3 regions of the Bacillus cereus group sp. RP37 genome follow, and region 3 is predicted to be linked to each of the others. Evidence: riboswitches for the same ligand, from Rfam matches in the RefSeq annotation. Region 3 holds a riboswitch; each other region holds the start of a gene.

Region 1 (7,738 bases), 2.1 Mb from region 3:
TTGGCTGGAATAATGCATCAATTCTGGCTACCTTCATATTTTTTTCGTAGACGTCATCTCCTAACTGATGAAATCTTTCTTGATCTGCATTTTCTTGTACGTATGCACGAATAACGCGCACACCAGCGATTGATTCTAATACTTTATCGTTCATATCACCGAACGCATCTTGCGCAACTGTAAATCTTTCATGCAATTTCTTTCCATATATATTCATCGCATACGCCATAATTGGAAGCGGTATAAGTGCCGCAAATGTAAGCTCCCAACTAATTGTAAATCCCATCATAAAGACAATCGTAAGCATATATAAACTCGAATCCACGAGCGTTAATATACCGAAACCAGCCGTCATAGCAATTGCTTTTAAATCATTCGTTGCTCTCGCCATTAAATCGCCAGTACGATTTTTTTGATAAAACGTCGGTGTCATTTTAAGTAAATGCCCCATAAATTTAGAGCGCATCGTCTTCTCCAGTACGAATGCACCGCCAAACAATTGATGTTGCCAAACGAATGTGAGGCCATATCCAACTATCGTAACCCCTATTAAAATAAGAATAGATTGCATAATTGCTTCGTTCGTTAACGTTCCTGTTTTTATATTATCAATCGTAACCCCTAACACTTTCGGGGGAATAACCTCAACTATATTCACAATTAAAAGAGCTCCAATGGCGATACTATATCTCTTCCAATGCTCTTGAAAAAACCATTTTAACTTTAGTAATACTGATAACAATGTAACCTCTCCCTTCTCGTTCTCGTTTCACTCTCATGTCTTTATCCACTATCCAGACCCATCATATTTACATTTCGTAACCCATACAATCTCATCACATTTTTCCACCTTCCAAAGTTTGTTTTATCGTAACCATACAAAGTATGGAAACAAGCAAATTAGACAAAAAAAAGCATACCGCCGCTTGACGATATGCACAAAAATGCATAAAAGCGTACGTTACGATATACGCAACGTACGCTTTTTATAAGACAAAGATGCCCTATATATCCGTACGGGTTGCGTAATGATATGAATGTTTTCTGCCATTTAACAGAGCTAAACTCATTACATTTACGATTACAATCATTACGCACACCCCCTTCATTTATTTTCCATTTATAATCTTACAACTTTATTGAGTATTCTGTCAATTATTTTTTTAGCTATAGAATAAAATAATTTTTTATCACCAAAAATGAAGGAGGTTCATAATACGATACATCCGTTTGAAATAAGAGAATCTTCTGTAAGAAAGGGCATACACAACAAAAAAAGAATAAGAAATCGTTTTCACAAACATTTCATTTGAAAAATGTTATCAAACCCCCTACAATCACCTTATACTCACTCTTACAAGTTGCTATTTTAGGAGGACTAATCATGACAACTAGCAATACGTACAAATTTTATTTAGACGGAGAATGGAGAGAAAGCTCTTCAGGAGAAACAATCGAAATTCCATCTCCATACTTACACGAAGTAATTGGACAAGTACAAGCAATTACTCGCGGAGAAGTAGATGAAGCAATTGCATCTGCAAAAGAAGCTCAAAAATCATGGGCGGAAGCTTCTCTACAAGATCGCGCAAAATATTTATATAAATGGGCTGATGAGCTCGTAAATATGCAAGATGAAATTGCCGATATCATTATGAAAGAAGTCGGTAAAGGATATAAAGATGCGAAAAAAGAAGTTGTTCGTACAGCTGACTTCATTCGTTACACAATCGAAGAAGCTTTACATATGCACGGAGAAAGCATGATGGGCGATAGCTTCCCTGGCGGAACGAAGTCTAAACTTGCGATCATCCAACGCGCACCACTTGGTGTTGTATTAGCAATCGCACCATTTAACTACCCAGTAAACTTATCTGCTGCAAAACTTGCACCAGCATTAATTATGGGTAACGCTGTTATTTTCAAACCAGCAACTCAAGGTGCAATTAGTGGTATTAAAATGGTTGAAGCACTTCATAAAGCTGGCCTTCCAAAAGGTCTTGTAAACGTAGCGACAGGACGTGGTTCTGTAATTGGTGACTACTTAGTAGAACATGATGGCATCAATATGGTATCGTTCACAGGTGGTACAAACACAGGTAAACATTTAGCGAAAAAAGCTGCAATGATTCCACTTGTATTAGAACTTGGTGGTAAAGACCCTGGTATCGTTCGCGAAGATGCTGACTTACAAGATGCTGCAAACCATATCGTAAGTGGTGCATTCTCTTACTCTGGTCAACGTTGTACAGCTATTAAACGTGTACTTGTACACGAAAACGTAGCGGATGAGCTTGTTGGCTTATTAAAAGCGCAAGTAGCTGAACTATCAGTTGGATCTCCAGAACAAGACAGCACAATCGTTCCATTAATCGACGACAAGTCTGCTGACTTCGTCCAAAGCTTAGTTGACGACGCTGTTGAAAAGGGTGCAACAATCGTTATCGGTAACAAACGTGAGCGTAACTTAATTTACCCAACATTAATCGACCACGTAACAGAAGAAATGAAAGTTGCTTGGGAAGAGCCATTCGGCCCAATCCTTCCAATCATCCGTGTTTCTTCAGATGAGCAAGCAATTGAAATTGCTAACAAATCAGAGTTCGGCTTGCAAGCAAGTGTCTTCACAAAAGACATTAACAAAGCATTTGCAATTGCTAACAAAATCGAAACTGGTTCTGTTCAAATTAACGGACGCACAGAGCGCGGCCCTGACCACTTCCCATTCATCGGTGTAAAAGGTTCAGGTATGGGCGCACAAGGTATTCGTAAGAGCCTTGAGTCTATGACACGTGAAAAAGTAACTGTATTAAACTTAGTTTAATCTTATATGTAGAAGCTGATCTAGTTTTAGATCAGCTTCTTTTTATTTCACGATTTGTTTTTCCATAGGTAAATTCACACCTTCTACAGAAATTTGATACCCTAGCCATCGCTCAGCAATATGTTCAAATGATGAAACTGAGCCTGTTGTAAAAAATCGATGCTTCGGATTAAGATTGTCAGACAGAATTCCTTTGTGCTGTAAAATTGTGCTTAACTCTATCGCTGTTTCTTCTGCAGAACTAATAATCGTTACAGCCTCTCCTAACTCCTTTTTTATATAGGACTCTAAAAGTGGATAATGCGTACACCCAAGAATTAACGTATCTATATCTTCCTTCGTTAATGGCAGTAAAGCTTGTTTCACTTGCTGCATGACATATGCTGTGTCTTCTAATTGATTTTCTACAACTGTAGCTAAAGTCGGACATGCATGACTATGCACTTCCAAATATGTATCCAGCTCGTGTAATGCTTGTTCGTACATATTAGATTTTATCGTACCTACAGTTCCAATTACTCCAATTCTCCCTTTCTTTGTCACTTTAATTGCAGCTCTTGCTCCCGGATGTATAACACCAATAACCGGGATGGGAAGTGCTTCTTGCAACGCGGTCAATGCTGCAGCTGCACCAGTATTACATGCTACAACTAGAGCTTTTAATGGAAACTGCTTGAGGAACTCAACCATTTCAAATATGAAAGATTGTACCTCCTCTACACTTCTCGGCCCATACGGACAACGATCATTATCACCAATATAGTAAATGCTCTCTTTAGGCAATTGTCTTATAATTTCGCTCGCAACTGTTAATCCCCCAACTCCCGAATCTAATACACCTATTACTGAATGTTTATGACATACAGACATATACTTCATCCCCTTCTCAATCTTCTAGCGCCAATAACATTTATTATATTATGAAAATTCAATATTACATAACAATCCCTCTCCCTTTTAATCACAAACTCTTCCCTATAATCTGATTATTTCTATATCCATTGACGTATAAAAATTCATTTGTTACTCTTAAAGACGTTAATTTAATATTTAAATCCTCATTCGTATCTCGGTGAGGTAGAGGTTGCAGTCATTAAGAGTATCATTTCTGGAGATGTAGTGGCATTGATGAAGGAATGAGAAAGGAATGATTGCCGAAGTAAGCCCGTGTCCACCATGCACGCTTGCTGGGTCTGCATTTAATAAGTGCAGAACTGTCACAAACGAAACGTTTCGTTTGTGGAGAGCTATCGAGAGGTATGTCGTGGGTTTCTTATAAGATAGAAAGCATGTAGCGGCAAATTACGTGCTTTTTTTGTTTTGTTTGGGACTTCTCTTCTCTACTAAGAAGACATACATATCTCCTCGCTTGACTTGGTTATACTAACTTTGGAGGTATTTTCTATGCAACAAAAAAAATGGGGCTTTTGGGTACTAACAGCTTTCGTTGTCGGTAACATGGTTGGCGCTGGGATTTTCATGGTGCCAAGTACGTTGGCACAAACAGCAAGCCCTCTCGGTGTCACTTTAGCTTGGTTAACAACAGGGTTTGGTGTTTTAATGCTAGCTCTTGTTTTCGGTAATTTAGCAATTCGTCGTCCTGATTTAACGACAGGACCACAAAGTCATGCATATGCTTTATTCTCAACACCAAAAAAGAAAAAAATGGCTGGTTTCAGTATGGTATGGGGATATTGGGTTGCAAACTGGGCAAGTAACGTTGCCATCATTACATCTTTCGCGGGATATTTATCACTCTTCTTCCCAATTATGAAAGATACACGACTACTCTTTTCAATCGGCTCGTTCGATATAGAAGTCGGAAAACTAATTACATTTACGATTTGTTCCATCTTACTTTGGGGAACTCATATTATATTAACAAACGGTGTAAGCGGAGCTGGAAAGCTAAACTTCTTAGCAACAACAACGAAAGTAACTGGATTCCTTTTATTCATCGTCGTTACGTTATTTGCATTCGAAGCTTCTAAGTTTGGACAATGGTACACACCGATGATCGATAAATCAGGTGTATCACACGGCCTTCTTTCACAAGTAAACTTAGCTGCTCTTACAACGCTTTGGGCATTTATCGGAATTGAATCGGCAGTACTTTTATCAAACCGTGCTACCTCTCCTAAAACAGTAAAACGCGCAACAGTTGCAGGATTACTTATTACAGTTGCGATTTACTTAGGAATTACAATTTTAACAATGGGTGTACTTCACGTTGATACATTACAAGCTTCTGAACGTCCATTAGCAGATGCATTAAACGCTGCAATGGGTCATGGCGGCGGGAAACTGATGGCATTACTTGCTCTTACTTCCCTATTCGGTTCTATATTAGGCTGGATTTTATTAAGCTCAGAAGTACCGTATCAAGCAGCAAAAGAAGGTTTCTTCCCTTCCTTCTTCACAAAAACAAATAAAAAAGGAAGTCCAATTTACTCATTACGATTAACAAACATTATGTCGCAAGTGTTCTTATTCTCAACGTTATCAGGAACTATTGCGGAAGCTTATACATTCGTTATTACCGTATCAACACTGGCCTACCTCATTCCATATCTCGTTTCACCAATCTTCCAGTTAAAACTAGTCGCAACTGGTGAAACATATAAAAATGAAATGCGGGCAAGAATTACAGATGGTATAGTCGCAGTAATCGCACTTTGCTACGCACTATGGGTTATTAAAACAGGAGCATCCGATATAAAAACGTTCCTTCTCGGAATTGGTTTATTCGTAATCGGCTTTGCTTTCTATCCATTAATGAATCGTGATCAGAAAAAAAATAACGAAAAGAAAAACGAGCAAGTTGCATAACGCAATTTGCTCGTTTTTTCTTTTGTAAAACATATATAATAGAACAAAGAGGTGAAAACATGTCAATTGAATCGTTATGGAGCAGTCGCTTCCAACAACATATTCAAAATATCATTACATACTTTGCACGTATGATTAACGGTTTACTATATAGCTTTATCTTCGTTGCCTGTATAGGTGCTTACTATTACGCAAAGTTTCTTAAGACAGCTCCTTCTAAAGGACTATCTTTACTACTCATCACGATTGTACTTACATTCATTATAACGAGATGCCCTATCCGTACATTTATTCAGAAACCTGATGCTGTCTATTTACTCGCACTAGAAGAGAAATTAACATCTTATTTTAAAAAATCTCTTCTATATAATTACATCATTCAGCTTTTCCCATTATTATTTACGTTCCTTATTCTCGTACCACTTGCACTGCAATCATTACAATTAACTGTACCTTTCTTATGTACAATCTTTATCGTTTTAATGATTACGAAAGCTTGGAACATGTACATACATTGGATGTGGCGTGATGGTTATGAAAAAAATATATGGCTGATCATCCGTATTACTTGTAACGCCTTACTCATTTACATGCTGTTTTATTCGGCAAATGTTCTCATATTAGGCGGATTGCTCTTGCTACTTGCTTTCCTGCTTCTATACACGAAAAAACAGCCTACAAAACGAATACCGTGGGATTACATAATCGAACAAGAAGAGAAAATGGACGTTCGTTTTTATCAATTTGCTAGCATTTTCACCGATGTTCCGCAACTGAATAAGCAAGTAAATAAAAGAAAATGGCTTACAAATTGGATTGAACCTTTATTACATAAAAAAAGAGCAACTTTCTTCTATTTACATACACTAGCATTTTTACGTGGAAATGATTATTTTGGTATATATATTCGCTTAGGGTTAATCGGTGCTTTCGCCCTATACTTTATTCCAAATATATACGTAAAAGGTGCTATTGCTTACATCGTCCTATATATGATTTCTATGCAGCTTCGTTCTCTATGGAAATATTTTTCAGGAAATATTATTGTAGCATTATATCCAATTGATACTGAAAAACGAATGCATCAATTTCTTCGCTTAATCTTTATATTGTTAAGTATTCAACTCATTGTATTTTCAATTGTTATACTCATTGCTACGGGACAATTACTGCATGCTTTGATTATTATGGTGATCGGGGTAATCTGGATCAAATTTATTATTGTACCAAAAACGAAGCAACGTATTTCTTCGTTTTAACGAAAAGAAATATCTTAAAAGCCAAGGAGCGAATAAATTTTCTCCTTGGCTTTTTATTTTTAATTCTACACCTATCAAAAATCCCGGTAGGTTCGTCCTGTTTTTTCTTAAGCATAGAGTGCTAGACACCCCGCCTTCCCCTCCGGTGTTTTATAGCTTAATTATGATTTTTACATACAAAAACGATAATACATGTTTACGTCCTAATAAAAAGGGTATGTATTAAATTAACAGGGCAAAGGAACTGGAGGGAATGAAAAAACATGAATTAAAGTTTCACTTTATAAAAGGCATTGCTCAAAGAAGATTCTGGAACCGATACTATAATGTAAGGAGCTGACTGCAATGAGTAAAAAAATTGCTATTTTAATAACGGATTATTTCGAGGATACAGAATACACAGAGCCAGTAGAAGCTTTTAATCAAAAGGGATATGAATTAACAACTATTGAAACGGAAAAAGGGAAAACGGTACACGGTAAACAAGGAAAAAGTGAAGTCGTGATTGATAAAAGTATTGATGATGTTTCTCCAGAGGACTTTGATGCCCTCTTCATACCAGGCGGGTTTTCCCCAGATATACTTCGTGCAGATGAACGGTTTGTTCGCTTTAGTAAAGCATTTATGAATGCGGATAAACCTGTTTTTGCTATTTGTCATGGACCTCAGCTACTCATCACTGCACAAACACTTGAAGGACGTGATGTGACTGGATATAAATCTATTGAAGTCGATTTGAAAAATGCCGGTGGAAATTTTCATGACAAAGAGGTTGTCGTATGCCAAAATCAGCTAGTAACAAGTAGACAACCAGAGGACATCCCAG
Region 2 (7,738 bases), 1.3 Mb from region 3:
TTTACAATTGAATTATGGTATACCCTCTCATAAAAAGAAGATAATAATAAATAAATCCGTTACAGAATGGGAGTTCTCTAAAGATGAAACGAAAAATATTTTCTCTCTTTGTACTTATCTGTGTAGCACTACCGATGCATGCTAGTGCTTATACATTTCCATCACTACCAATTTCTTCACAGTCTAAACAATGGTATATTGAAATTGATAAATCTCATAACTCAAACAAGCAAGCAATCCAGCCAAAACAAGGTGTATTTGATACGTACAGTTTACTCGTAAAAAACATCGGTCATGATGTATCAAACGTATCTGTAGAAATACTTGATAACCATCCTACCTCTAAAGCTACTGTTAAACCTACGACACCTAATAGAAACGTTTCTAAAAGTCATACAGGCTCTGACTACATGGTATTCCCATTAGACTTTAACAGCCATAATTTCAAAGTCGTCATTACTTGGGAAGAAAAGAATTTCTCGTATAATGGCCATCCGGTAAATGAGAGTGAAAAAATGAAACAAACATTTGTGTTTAATGAAGAGTAAGCCCTAATTTGATCAGGGCTTACTCTTGCTTTTTAAAACCAGCTTGTATCGCTTCTGTCACTTCTTTTGTGATTTCCATTTTTGTTGCTACCGTACTAATTTTCTTGTCCCAAATATGTACGGTAGGCTTTTCGTTACAAAGATTCTTTATCAATACTAGTTGATTATATGTTAGCTTATTTCCTCTATGGGTAGCGATATAGACTGTGAAATTTTTTGCTTCAAATACCTTTTCTCCTAAAATATATTTAGATCCCAACTCATCTACTAGTAAATCATGTAGGTTTTCTATATTCATATACCATATCCCCTTTTTTCTTACATAATCAATCGAACCGACGAATACTTGGTACAGACAATGCTATTCCAATTGTTACAAGTACTAAAATAGCTAGTGTTATAATCGTTATCTCGCCACCTATGACAGTAGCTAACCAGCCTACAACCACATAACCTAGTGGCAATAAAGCAAATGAACCTAACATATCAAGGCTTGCCACTCTTCCAAATGCTTCTTCTGGTACAAGCTCTTGTAAACTTGTTTCCCAAATGAGTCCAAATATCATCATACCGAACCCTTCAATTGCCATTAATCCAATTAAAGCAGGTGCCCAAGCAATAAATGGCATTATTAAAAGCGCACAACCACTTATTAAAACACCACCATAGGCAAGTAATCCCCGTTTATGCCACCGTTCCCTCCCACCAAATATTAGCGCGGCAATTACAGCTCCAACACCAGAAGATGCCATTCCTAATCCATACACGTATGCTTCAAAATGATGATGAACATTAAATAACCATGGAATTAATACGACGATAATTCCCGCATAACAAATATTTATGAAAGAAAAGACTAAAATTGTAACCCATAGCCACGGATGATTTTTTAAAACGAAAACACCTTCCATAAACTCTTGTTTGTAATTGACCTTACTCTTTTCAATGGGTCTTACTTTTTTAAACTTTATTTCTCTTAAAAATAATAAACAAAAAAATGATAACAAATACGTTACTGCATCTAGTCCAAATCCTATTCCGGCAGATGCAACTGAAACGATCAATCCTCCAAGAGCCGGTCCAATTAATCGAATACCTTGATTACTCATTTGTGTTAATGCATTAGCTGCGTTTCGAATTTCTGGCACAAATACTTTTGCTCTTACAGCTGAATACGCTGGCTGAAATATGCCTTCCATAAGCCCATATAATGCCACTAGTACGTATAGAAATGGAATTGTTAAAACATCCATAAATATAAGTGTTGCAAGTAATAGCATTAATATACAGCGGATTATGTCTGTAAATAACATTAATTTTACTCGGTCAATTCGATCTACAACTAAACCCGCAAACGGTAAAGCAAGAATATTAGGTAGCATGTACATTGCCATTGTCATCCCCATTACAACTGTTGAACCAGTCAATGAATACACAACGACTGGCAAAATAACCATCGTTATAGAACTCCCTAAAGTCGAAAGTAATTGCCCAATCCACAAAAACTTAAAATGTCGTGACGCTTTAACTGGCAACAATAATTTACCAACATACCCCAAAGCTTTTTCTCTTTGTACTTCCCCTTGCATTTCTCTCTCCTCTTTTCAAATGATTATAGACTTTATAATATTTCACTAAAAATTTCTAATATTCTTTTTCAATTATATAAGAAACCATTATGTTATGGTAAATTTATCAAAATAAATATAAAGGAGAATACAATATTATGCCTCTAAATTCACATAACATCGAGCACCGCATCTATACAATGTGTATGATCCAGCGAAATAATGAAGTTTTACTTATAAAACGCCCCGATCATCGAGGTTTTCCTGGCTACATAGCTCCTGGCGGAAAAGTAGATTTCCCAGAAAGCATATTACAAGCTGCTATACGAGAAGCGAAAGAGGAGACTGGACTGCACGTTTCTAATTTGACTTTCAAGGGATTAGACGAATATGTAAATCCGAAGGGAAATGTTCGATATATGGTATTCAACTATTGGACAGATTCATTTGAAGGCGAACTTCTTATGGACCCTCCAGAGGGCGAATTATTATGGGTACCAATCGATACAGCATTAAATCTTCCTATGCAAGATTGGTTTAAAGAAAGATTCCCATTATTTTTTGAAAAAGGTACGTTTGAAATTCAACGTGTTTGGGACCGAGACTTGGATAAACAAGTTGCTATGACAATTACGCATACGTAAAAAAGCTTGGAATCTCTCCAAGCTTTTCTTACTTCCCTTCTATTTTCTTAATCTCATAATCAATTTCTAAAAACTTAACTCCAAATATCCACATTCTATGATTAGCTTCTAATATGTGATTCGTGCCCTCTTTAATAACAAAAGTCTCTGCTAACGGTAAACGTATTGTAAAGAAACGCGTATGTAAATATATCCCCTCATCTCCCTTACCATTTCTTCTCAGCTTACTAGTAATGATTAAATCATTACTCTTATTACATAATTTCAAAACCCCTGTCATATTCGAATATGGTAAAGGTAATCCGATATTCATGTATGTCTCATTCTCATGTGTATGTTTTGAGTAAAGAGCTAAAAAAATAGATTCTCCTGCTTCATTTTTTCTTAGCCAAGCCCTTACATCCTCTCTTCCATCCTTCTCATCTATTATCCCAACGATAGAGCCATGCATCGTTTCCCACTTGCCGCCCATTCCTAAATGTATTTGTTCGATACGTTTACTGATTTTCTCATAGCAAAATGCAAGCGGGCGGAACCAACGATTCCATTTAATATGCGATTGTAACTCATACTCTTTTGTATTTTCATAAAATCGAATAATACTTAAAGGAATCTTCTTCGTGTCAAATACCTCACTATGAAAATCATTCATTTTATCAACTAAACCTTTGTATTCCTTGCTATCTATTAAATGTCTGTTATATAAAAACGCTTCCCCAACTGTCGCATTTCCTCTTAACCTGCTCATTGGTTTCCCGTAATATTTATAATTCGGAGCATTCTTTTCAATCATCCAACCGACAAATGCTGGTAACGCTACTCCAATTCCATTGACAACACCGTGAATCCAAACCATTTGAGCAATTGTAATCGTCATTACATGTGTCAAATTCCCATACGAATATATAAGTGAAAACATAATTGTTACCATGAGTGTACTAGACGATATGATTAGGAGAATCTTTGCACTAATAGCATTAAATTTCGTGCGCCAAACATAAATACCATAACTATAAATCGCACATAAATATAGGAACACTGCAAAAAATTCAAATACCCTTGAGTATGTAATTCCTATTGCAACTGTCATAGGTGAAATGACGATGATAAACATAATAGCATCATACACTTTACTTCTCTTTTCTCTTTTTCTCCCAATTAAACCAGCTGATAACGGCAATAAAAATGCCGAATAATGAAAATGTGCAGCGGTAAGCAAAACAATATCAGAACTAAAGTCCATAATGGAAAGCTTTGCTACTGAAGCAAAAAACCAAAAACCACCTAAAAACAAATACATAAACGCACTATCGATAGCCGTCTCTTCTAACGGTTTCCATCCTCTTTCTAGCAATCTACTTGCACCAAATAACGCAACAATTCCTGTATATACAAACCAAAGTAGTGCAAAGAAATAGTGATTTGTTACGAAAGCTAGCATTGCACTAATTGCTGCGATTGGAAATAAAAGCGATACAAATTTATAAAAGAATACATACGATCCATTTCTTGTTTTCTTATCAATAATGCAAAATGACATCGGTATAAATAACAAAATAGATAATAAAATAATTGCTTCAACTGGGTTTACATTTGACCACTCACATATTAGAAAAATAATATAACAAGCAAGCCCAACTATTATATTTTTCATTCTATTTATTTCCTTTCCACAAATGTTCCCTTATATGAAAATAATGAACCGATTAACGGATTACGTACTTGTACATGAATTCGAAAACATTGTAGTGTTTCATCATAACTTTCTACAATTTTTGCCTCTCCGTATAAAAATCTAGGTAACGGTATTTTTCTTCCAAACATAAAAAACCATTGTTTCTTTGAAGAAATATGCATTGCCCCCACCTCATCAATATGAAAATTCAATGTAGAAACAAGTATGTGCGGTTCACCAAAACAATCCACAATTTCATTATTCTCTTCATCCAACTGCATAACGGCATTAAAATATCTTTTCTTATTGTGAAAATAAAAAGTACGATTCCACCGCACAAGTTCATGTCCATGTTCATCTCGCTCAGCAGTATTATGTATTGTAAATGGCACTTCCTTCCCCCGCTCAGAGAAAAACATACGGAATTTCGATGCAATTTTTAATATTAATTTTACGAAAAAAGAGCCTCCATAAATTTCATCCATCTTTCCTTCCCCTGTGAAACTATTATCTTCTGTAATCGCATACCGCTTCTGTAATTCTGGATGAAGTTTTTTATAAGTATCTCCTAGTAATCTCTCATAAATATTAGCCATACATTATCCCTTTCTCGTCCTCTTGCAATTTTTTGCACTTGGTAAATTAAAACTATTTATATAACCAACAATCGATAACCCTATCAGTAGGATATTTAATGTAATTGGATTAAACGGCTCTGTAAAGCTTACGATATTCGTAAATCCTGCCGCTATCATTAAGGCTATTAACATAAAAATATGTACGATAAATACTTTTTGTTTTGGAAATGGCAACAGCCATATGACACCAAAAATAATTTCTAGCAATCCAATTATTTTAAGTACAAAAATACTATGTTCAGTTGAACCAATCATCACAGATAGCATCTTTACTTCTTCTGAATGAGTAAAAACTAGTTTCGGCACTATCCCTTGATACATCCATACAAAAGCAAATAAAAAACATACGAGCCAATATGTCATTGTTTTTCTAATTAGTAATCTAGGATGAAGTCCCTTTTCTAACCATAATTTTAAAGCATCAAAACTCCAAGCTGTCGCCCAACCTAATAACGGACGAAACATATAGGAATCTATTACACTCCCTATACGACCAAACCTCGTATCATAATCATATTGCGTCTCAAAATGAATGTGTTCTTCGGTCGGTGTATACTTCCAATAACCACGCCCTATTTGAATAAGAGATAATTTACTATCTGTCCAAAATTTTAAAGAAGAAATTCTTTCACCCGTTTCTTTTCTTATCTCACCTATTGATTCCCCTTCTCCAGCTATTTCAAGTCCAAATCCGATCTTTGTTTTATATAAAAACTTCTGTGGTTCTCCTTCTTTTTTCTCTAAATAAGAAATTTCAGTAAAGCGGGCATCCCACTCTGTATGTATATCTGGTTCCTGCGTATATTCCCATAATTTCTCCATTGTTGTGTTCATTTCTGCCGAAACATAAATAGGCTTTTCCCTCTTCATTCTTCCACCTCCAATGCACTATAAATTTAATGTACATGCAATGAATTTATTTTGCTACATTTTTCACAAACTTCCCCATAAAAAAAGAAAGAATTTTTAAAATATATATAAAACACTTGATTCCCCGAAAAATTTAAATTATTATAAAACAAATGTTACCAACAACTTCATAAATCAAACACTCTCGCCTAAAACGTGAGATAGAGGTTGCGATACTTATGAGTAGTCTAATGGAGACACAGAGATGTCTATGAACTTAGATGAAAGGAAGTATTGCCGAAATTGATAAATTTCTCTGCATTTATCAATTGGGGCTGTTTTCGAATAGAAACAGAACTGTCATATGTACAGACGTGTACGTATGAAGAGCTATCTACAAAAAAGAGATATCATTTTTTATGATATTCCTTTTTTGGCGGTTTTTTTATTAGCTCCGTTTTCTGTTTCCCTTTTCCTGTAACAGCACCATCCTCACTTATTTGAGATGGTGTTTTTTGTTTGTCTTTCTGGTAACTACAGGAGTATTGGGATTTATATATTTCCTAATCTATTCTTAAAAATAGACGAAAGAAGGAATTTGTAATGGAAACAATTGTTCAAAAATTTGGTGGCACTTCTGTCGGAAGCGTCGAACGCATTCAACATGTAGCAAATTTAATTATTGAAGAATATGAACGAGGTCATAGCATTGTCTCTGTCGTTTCAGCAATGGGAAAAAGCACGGATGAACTTGTCGCACTCGCTAACGCTATTACAGAAAATCCAAGTAAACGTGAAATGGATATGCTTCTATCTACAGGAGAACAAGTAACTATTTCATTATTAACGATGGCACTGCAAGCAAAAGGCTATCATGCAATTTCATTAACAGGATGGCAAGCTGGTATTACGACAGAATCTGTACATAGTAATGCACGGATTACTGACATTCATACAGATCGTATTCAATCTTATCTTGCCGAAGGCACGATTGTTATTATAGCTGGGTTCCAAGGAGTCAGTGAAGAACATGAAATTACAACACTTGGACGCGGTGGCTCTGATACAACTGCTGTTGCATTAACCGCTGCACTGAAAGCAAAAAAATGTGATATTTACACGGATGTGACAGGCGTATACACGACGGACCCACGAGTTGTAAAAGACGCTTATAAATTAGATGAAATTTCTTATGACGAAATGTTAGAACTTGCAAACCTCGGTGCTGGTGTATTACACCCGCGTGCGGTTGAGTTTGCTAAAAATCATAATGTCGTTTTAGAAGTTCGCTCAAGTATGGAACAAGAAAACGGAACAATTGTAAAAGGAGAATGTAACATGGAACAACAATCAATCGTTAAAGGTATTGCATTTGAAGATAATATTACACGCGTCACAATGAAAGGATTGGAACAAGGTGCACTTTCAACAGTTTTCTCTACATTAGCAGCGGCACATATTAATGTAGATATCATCATTCAAAGTATTACAAATGAAGGAACTGTTCACCTCTCCTTCTCAATCCACTCTAATGATTTAAGAGAAACTTTAGAGGTATTGGAACAAAATCAAGAAACACTACACTATGAATCTGTAGAATATGAAAATCATTTAGCAAAAGTATCAATTGTAGGATCAGGTATGGTATCTAACCCAGGTGTCGCTGCGAATATGTTCACTACTTTAAAAGAAGAAAATATTCATATTAAAATGGTAAGTACATCAGAAATTAAAGTGTCTGTCGTTATTGACCGCCTTCATTTAGTAACAGGTGTGGAGGCACTGCATCAATCATTTATGGCGAAAGTTGAGCCTT
Region 3 (7,738 bases):
AAAACGAGGACGAACTAAATAAAGCTTTCGAGGCAGCTAAAGCGAGTTTAGCAATAGACGGTATGACCGTTACAAAAGAAATGGAAAAAATTATTAAAGCGAAGATAACAGGAAAGATAACGCACGAGCAACTTATTACATTAGCTGATGCGATTGCGAGACGTGAACGTACTTAACAATCTAGAAGCCACCACAAACTTTTGTTAAATAAACGAGAAAAAAGAGATGGCAGAACCATCTCTTTTTCATTTTCGTATACTCCATGATTAGCCACGAATCGCTTTAATAATAAAACGATGTTGCTTCACATCAAAATAACCTTTTTGTAAGATGATTTCATGTATACGATATAATTCTTCAAAATAACCTTCGACAGTAAAATCAGGAATTTGCCAAGGAATCGCTTTTAAATAATAGACGATAGCGCCAATATCATAAAAACGTTGAAAAGGAAATTCTTCTTTTGCTTCTAAAATAGTAAATCCATTTTCATTTAGTTCATTACATGCAGTTTCCAGAGACCAACTTGCAAATTCGCTATTTAGATGTATACCAAACTGCTCATTAAGTTCCGCACAATCGAGACCACCAACTTGTTGTGTAAGAAATATTCCATTAGGAGAAAGGATTCTTTTTACCTCAAAGGCAGCATATGATTCATGTTGATTCACAATGAAATCAAACTGACCATCTTGAAATGGTAAAGCAGTATCCTCAGTTACCTCTACAACAGTAACCCCTAAAGGCTCTAATTTCTTTCGAGCAATTGGCACGTTTGGAGCGTAACCCTCAGTCGCATAAATAGTTGACGGGAACGGTTGTAACATAGACAAAAACTCTCCGCCGCCAGTCCCCATATCAAGCATTGATTTTGCACGCTGCATAAGCTGGAAAGCAGTGCTGCCGTACGACCACGATAAAGGTTCGCTATTCATTCGACCAGTTTCTGAAATGAAAGAAAAATCCCAGCCGCTAAAATGTGTATTTGCACTTTCTAATAAAGTTAAAAATAATGGATCACGTTTCATAATTTTGTCCTCCTATTTTTTAACAAATGATATGATGAGAAAAGAAAAAGGGAGGACCTCTTATTAAAGTGAAGCGGTTTTACGTTTCGTGTTCGAATAGATTCATATAAATTTGCTCCTTGTGAGAATGGTTATTTATATATTCGGGATAATCGAGTGGAAATCCTTTGAATTTATTAGGGAAGGTGAGCGTACGATCAAATTTTGGATAGGGTATACAGTAAATCTACATTGTGCCAAGATATTTCACATTTCTATTACATAACAATAAAGTCGTACTGTTTATAAAAAAGTGGCACCGTTTTATCCCTTTGGATGTACTTATCTATGGGGATATTTTTATTAATAAAAGAAATAGATATATATACTGAATATAAAAACGTTTTAATTCTTTGAAAACATTCGATAATTTAGTATTGTTTATATATGGAATGTTTTATTTGTACGAAAAGAGGGTAATGGGCTAGATGAAAAAAATGAAAAATGTAATGTTGCTAGTGTTGTGTTTCTTATGTTTAAGTGGTTGTAATTATGAAGATGAAGATCAGGTGAAAAAATATGTGAAAAAAAAGCACGGAATTGATGTGATTGTAACACATTGGGGTGCTATACATGAAGGGAATATGGGACATACATATCATACTGTTCAAGCAAAAAACAATAAAAATATTCAATTTAGAGTAGAGGTAGATGGTTTCTTATATTCAAGAATAAAAGGGGATGAATATCAATACGGAAAAAAAACATATGAGGAATATAAGAAATTTAAGCCAATGCTAGAGGAAATGAAAAAATTAGGTTACGTAGAACCTGAAAATAAAAATGTTTTTCAATATATAGTGGATGATGATATAGAGGAGAAACCAACTGATGAGTTATTATTAACTTTAAAAACGAGTGACAAGATTGATTACAGTCAATTTGAATCAAAAGAATTAGATCGTTTATATGCTCTAATCCAATTCATTCAGAAGAGTAATAAAAAGATAACAAAACTTGAAATTGAGGATTATAATGGTGAATCTATAGGCCTCCCTTTTCATAATGTGCAAAAAGCTATAACGAAAGAAGAACTGCTTTTAACAATGAAAAACACCGTAAGTGGTTATTGGACATATTTGATTCAAACTGAAACAAAAGTAGGCCAAAGGTTAAATGAAATTCAAAATGATCGTTTTGTAATTGAAGATATTACTTGTTCACACCCGAAAGACGGCAATTGTCTAGAGTATGAATTGACTTTAGTTTTCAATGACAGTGAGATAAAATATAGAAATGATTCCTATGTAATAGAGGATTTGAGAAAGGTAGTCACTATTCTTAAAGAAGAACTATATAATAAGGAATTTAACATATTTTTAAGGAACAAGGATGGAACAAGTTATTCACTCTGGCTATCATCAGAAAAAATCAAGAAAAGTAATAACATAGAAGAGTTAGTAAAATAAAGGTATAAAGAAGAATTTTAAAGCACTTTTTACGTTTATAATTGCTTTATATAAAAGGAAAAAACGCTTATACTTCATTTTTGAAGCATAAGCGTTTTTGTTTAAAATACTTAAAAAGAAAAATCTTTTGGTAAAGTACCATTTTTAAGCACCGTTCGTAACCCATGTTTTATAATCCAAGGGTTAACAGGATACTGGTTATCGCGTAATTGCTGCAACCATTGAAAAACGAGTTCTTTATCTTCTTTCGTAATATCGTTAATATGATTGGCTACTGATTTTTGGACATATTTAGAAGGGTCATTCATTAATGGCTCTAAAAGTTTTAAATTGTTCTTAAAGTCACCTTTCAGAGCTCCTATTTTTTTAGCCCAAGGAAGTCTTGGTCTTGTACCTTCGGAAACTAATCTCCTAATGTGGCTGTTTTCGTCATGAATCCACTGTTGTAATATGTTTAGTGTATCTTCATGATATGTTTCAAGAAAAGGCCGAATGGCATATTCAGCAGTATTCCTTTTTGTTATTTCATACATTGCGTTGAATGAGGTTTCAAAATCGTTAAGCCCATATTTTTCAACGTATTTTGCAATAGGCATGTACATATATCCGTTTGTAAATGTGCCTACTTCTGTTGTATTTTCTGGTCCCAATGTTTTCAGTAATATATGTATTGCTGCATGAAAATCTTTTTGTAAAGCATTGTGTAATTCATCTGCAATTACTTCAATACGCTGCTTTAACTCTAAACTTTCAACTTTACATGTTACGGAAGATACGAAGTTTCTTTTCGAGAAAGTAGGAACGTGTTTACAAATAGAATCAGCCATACTTTCTGCTAATTCTTCATTAAATAAAAATTTCAACGGAACATATTTACCCATGTTTTCACCTCGGTGGTCAAATAAAAACAATTTTTATTTTTTAATCGACAATCCATAAACCAAAGTCTCACTCGGAGTCGTAATACTAAAACCAGTCGTCTTATAATCAAGTTTCACCGTATCACCAGTGTAGTCTTTCGTGAATGAATCCATTTGTACGATAAGCTCTGCATCTTCATATACAACGTCATCTGCATCATATGTATCCCAAATTAAATCCACATCAACGAAAATACTACAAGAGTTTGTCATTGTTCCTCTAATGCGAATGATCTTTTTGTCTTCACGTTCTAATCTATGTATAGCTGCTTTTGCTTCATCAGTAATACGAATGTTCATGGTATCCCAACCTTTATTTATATTTCCTTTATTATTGCAAAAACAGGAGCAATAGGGAAGGGAGAAGCATTGGAATAAAAAACGAGCAAACAAATTTGTTTGCTCGTTTTACTTTATTTTAGTTCACATTTATCAAGTGGAATCACTTTCGTTTTCTTCGTAAATTTATATCCTAACCATAGTACTAAGAAAAGTGGTAAACCGATATAAGAAACGAGTACACCGTTCCAATCGATTGATTCGCCCATAAATGCGCCGTAGTTTTGACCTAAAATTACGATGACACAAAGTGCAAATGCGAAGATTGGACCGAACGGGAACCATTTCGCTCTATATGGTAAGTCTTTTAAATCTTTACCTTGAGCGATATATGCTTTACGGAAACGGTAATGACTAATTGCGATTCCGACCCATGCGATAAAGCCAGACATTCCAGATGCGTTTAATAACCAAATGTATACAACACCGTCACCGAATAATGAGGCAATAAAAGCGATACTACCGACAATTGACGTTACGATTAATGCGTTAACAGGTACACCGCGGCTATCTAATTTACCAAGAAACTTTGGTGCTTTTCCCTGGCGAGCTAGATCCCAAAGCATACGAGTTGATGCATACATACCAGAGTTACCAGCAGACAGTACTGCCGTTAAAATAACAGCGTTCATAACAGAAGCAGCAAAGGCAACGCCCGCTTTTTCAAAAATAAGTGTAAATGGACTTACTGTTACATCGCTTGCAGCAAGGCTTTCAGTCGTATAAGGAATTAATAAACCGATAACGAGAATCGCAAGGATATAGAATAAAAGAATACGCCAAAAGATCGAGCGAATTGCTTTTGGAATGTTACGCTCTGGATCAGCAGTTTCACCAGCAGCTACTCCTAATAATTCAGTTCCTTGGAAGGAGAAACCAGCAGCCATAAATACACCGATAATTGCCATAATGCCGCCATTAAATGGTGCATCTGCAACAGTGAAGTTTTTAAAGCCAACAGATTCGCCGCCCATAATTCCAAAAATCATCATGAAGCCGACAATTAAAAAGATAATAATAGTAACTACTTTAATAAGTGCGAACCAATATTCAGATTCACCAAACCCTTTAACAGATAAATAGTTTAAAAGGAAAATAATAGCTAAACATAATCCACTCCAAATAAGAGAAGGAGTATCTGGGAACCAAAATTTCATAATTAATGTTACAGCAGCTAGTTCAGCAGCAATTGTAATGGCCCAGTTATACCAATAGTTCCATCCAAGTGCAAAGCCAAGTGATGGATCAACAAACTTTGTTGCGTACGTACTAAAAGATCCAGTAACAGGCATGTAAGCTGCGAGTTCAGCTAAGCTTGTCATTAAAAAGTAAACCATAATTCCAATTGCGGCGTATGCAATTAATGCACCGCCAGGACCAGCAGAATGGATAACACCACCGCTAGCAAGAAATAGTCCGGTACCGATTGTACCACCGAGAGAAATCATCGTAAGGTGACGAGATTTTAATCCGCGTTTTAATTCACCCTGTCCTTGTGTAGTTTGCGTTTTAGAGGTAGATTGATTTGTTGCGCTATTCATGTTCAACACTCCTTTTCTTGTAGGTTAGGAAGGAGCGGGGGAGAAAAATACAAAAAACCGCCAAAGGAATTTGGCGGAACGTTTCACAAATAACCACCCCATCATACCCTTCCGTTAAGATAGCACCCCACGTTTACACGGTAATTTTGTAAACGTGACAGTTCTGTTCCTTTCGGAGACAGCCCCAGCTTATACTTCCAGAGAAGAAATATAAACTTCGGCAACTTTTCCTTTCAAACGAAGTCAGGGACATTCTCAGTGTCTCGTCCGTTTTACTTTTAAAAGTCGCAACCTCTACCTCATCGGATTGATGAGGATTTTATATATTGCTAAGATTTTTAATATATGGCAATTGTAATGAGTTTCTGAATATATTGCAAGATATTTTGTTAGGAAAAGTCAAAAAATATCGGTTATTGTATAGGAAACGCTTGCAAAACTCCACCCGAACCTACTGTTATGTAACAAAAAATAAAGAAAGAAATTGTTATACAAATGTTTCGCAAAAAATATTGGAAAACCCTTTAAAAATAAAAGAAAATTCTGAAAATATAATTCGACATAACTATTAAAAGAGGATTATTCCTTAAATTCGTTTCAAAGAATAAGTATAAATTTGATAAATAGAATGAATATTCTTTTTATTTCTGATAAAATTGAGGTATTGTTTAATTGAAAAGGGGAAATCAACATGAAATTAGAAACAGAAAGGCTCTATATAGTGCCGTGTACAAAAGAGAGTATTCACGTTGCTAACGAGCAAGGATATAATAGTGGTCCACATATTGTAGGGCATGTAGAAAATATAAAGCAAGATAAGGATTTATTACCTTGGGGCGCGTGGTATGTCATTCGAAAAGAAGATGACATCGTTCTAGGTGATGTAGGGTTTAAAGGGAAACCAAATGAGGAACATACAGTAGAAATTGGTTATGGATTTATTGAGAAATATTGGAATAAAGGGTATGCAACAGAAGCTGTAAGAGAATTAATAAATTGGGCTTTTCAAACAGAACAGGTAGAAACAATTATTGCAGAGACACTTCTAGAAAATGATGGATCGATTCGTGTATTAGAGAAATTACATATGAAAAGAATTGGCACTACAGAGACAATGATAAATTGGAGAATGGAAAAATAAAAAATACCGCTCGAAGTATATCGGGCGGTATTTTTATCGTTATGGTAGCATTTGCTTTTGATCATTCGGATATCCGGCGGTCGATGCGTTAGAATGTTTGGAATGATTGCGAACAGCAATGAAAATAGAAATAATAACGACAAGACCAACTGCCACGTAAGAAAGTGAAATAATAGTTGGATCCACTTTAAATGTAGTAAGCAGTGTACGAATGTTTGTAAAGATAATAAGGCCACCAACTAATACGCCAAGTAAATGAGAAGGTACGATGCGCACTAACCACGCGGCGATTGGTGCCGCAACGATACCACCGAGCATGAGAGAAAATACCCAAACCCAACTTACTTGTTCCCAGCCAAGTGAAATGAAAAATCCAATTGTTGCAGCGAGTGAAACAGGAAATTCACTCGTATCTACAGAGCCGATAACTTTTCTAGCTTCGTTTCCTCTTGCTAAAAGTACAGGTGTCGTAATTGGACCCCAGCCACCACCACCAGTTGAATCAACGAATCCAGCGAATAAGCCAAGCGGAACAAGCTGTTTAGCAGACATACGTTTCTTTGAAGTGACAATTTGTTTTTGAATGATGAATCGTAATAAAATATAAACCCCTAAAGTAAATAAAAATACGGAAATGTACGGTTTAATTACATCGCCAGGTAAATTACTTAAAAAACATGCCCCAATAAATGCGCCAACTGCTCCTGGCAATGTAAGCCTGGAAACGGTATATTTATCAACGTTTCCAAATTTGATGTGGGATGCACCAGAAGCGGCGGTTGTAACGACTTCAGCTAAATGAACAGATGCGGAAGCGACAGCAGGTGCGATACCAAACATTAGTAAAAGTGAGGTAGATGTTACCCCATACGCCATTCCAAGTGCTCCGTCAATCAATTGAGCGAAAAATCCAATAATAGCAAAGACAATTAATTTCTGCATAAATAATCCCCCTGTAATAGTAAATGAAAAAGGCACTTTTCCCGTATGAGAAAAGTGCCTTTGGTTTTTCCAATCAGCAATAATTAAATTTGTTTCATTATAATACACATTAATCGTATAAATCAACTAGGTTTTAAAGTTTTTTGAATTGAACGAAATAAAAATAAAATATACAATAAAAGGATGGAGAGAAAGGGGAGAAAGACATGTTACGATTTGATCATCTCGTACACGCAGTGAATTGTACACCGGAGGAAGCGGCAAAGCAAATGCAGGAACTTGGATTTCATACTGTATTAGGCGGAGAGCATACTACTTGGGGTACTTGGAATAGTTTAAGTTATTTTGATTTATCATACATAGAATTTCTGGCAGTTCA

What was found. A riboswitch is a leader RNA that binds a small molecule or an ion and turns the genes downstream of it on or off. The one in region 3 is predicted to bind lysine.
Region 1: it holds a riboswitch for lysine, as region 3 does, so the genes downstream of both, QCI44_RS23910 (amino acid permease) here and QCI44_RS12635 (amino acid permease) in region 3, are expected to answer to the same signal.
Region 2: it holds a riboswitch for lysine, as region 3 does, so the genes downstream of both, QCI44_RS19320 (aspartate kinase) here and QCI44_RS12635 (amino acid permease) in region 3, are expected to answer to the same signal.

What each region holds. Positions count from the first base shown of each region.
Region 1 is NZ_JARVHP010000001.1:4,523,325-4,531,062, forward strand. It holds gene QCI44_RS23895 (ABC transporter ATP-binding protein) at 1-742, opposite strand, end outside; gene gapN (NADP-dependent glyceraldehyde-3-phosphate dehydrogenase) at 1,385-2,824, shown strand; gene racE (glutamate racemase) at 2,867-3,694, opposite strand; lysine riboswitch at 3,895-4,082, shown strand; gene QCI44_RS23910 (amino acid permease) at 4,229-5,653, shown strand; gene QCI44_RS23915 (ABC transporter permease) at 5,713-6,912, shown strand; gene QCI44_RS23920 (type 1 glutamine amidotransferase domain-containing protein) at 7,258-7,738, shown strand, end outside.
Region 2 is NZ_JARVHP010000001.1:3,660,634-3,668,371, forward strand. It holds gene QCI44_RS19285 (hypothetical protein) at 84-548, shown strand; gene QCI44_RS19290 (hypothetical protein) at 568-846, opposite strand; gene QCI44_RS19295 (MFS transporter) at 875-2,137, opposite strand; gene QCI44_RS19300 (8-oxo-dGTP diphosphatase) at 2,275-2,760, shown strand; gene QCI44_RS19305 (YndJ family protein) at 2,789-4,414, opposite strand; gene QCI44_RS19310 (DUF4166 domain-containing protein) at 4,420-5,031, opposite strand; gene QCI44_RS19315 (DoxX-like family protein) at 5,035-5,943, opposite strand; lysine riboswitch at 6,137-6,323, shown strand; gene QCI44_RS19320 (aspartate kinase) at 6,526-7,738, shown strand, end outside.
Region 3 is NZ_JARVHP010000001.1:2,376,721-2,384,458, forward strand. It holds gene QCI44_RS12610 (antitoxin VbhA family protein) at 1-176, shown strand, start outside; gene QCI44_RS12615 (class I SAM-dependent methyltransferase) at 267-1,028, opposite strand; gene QCI44_RS12620 (hypothetical protein) at 1,496-2,476, shown strand; gene QCI44_RS12625 (DNA alkylation repair protein) at 2,587-3,357, opposite strand; gene QCI44_RS12630 (iron-sulfur cluster biosynthesis family protein) at 3,391-3,696, opposite strand; gene QCI44_RS12635 (amino acid permease) at 3,810-5,276, opposite strand; lysine riboswitch at 5,389-5,581, opposite strand; gene QCI44_RS12640 (GNAT family N-acetyltransferase) at 5,968-6,417, shown strand; gene QCI44_RS12645 (sulfite exporter TauE/SafE family protein) at 6,457-7,359, opposite strand; gene QCI44_RS12650 (VOC family protein) at 7,566-7,738, shown strand, end outside.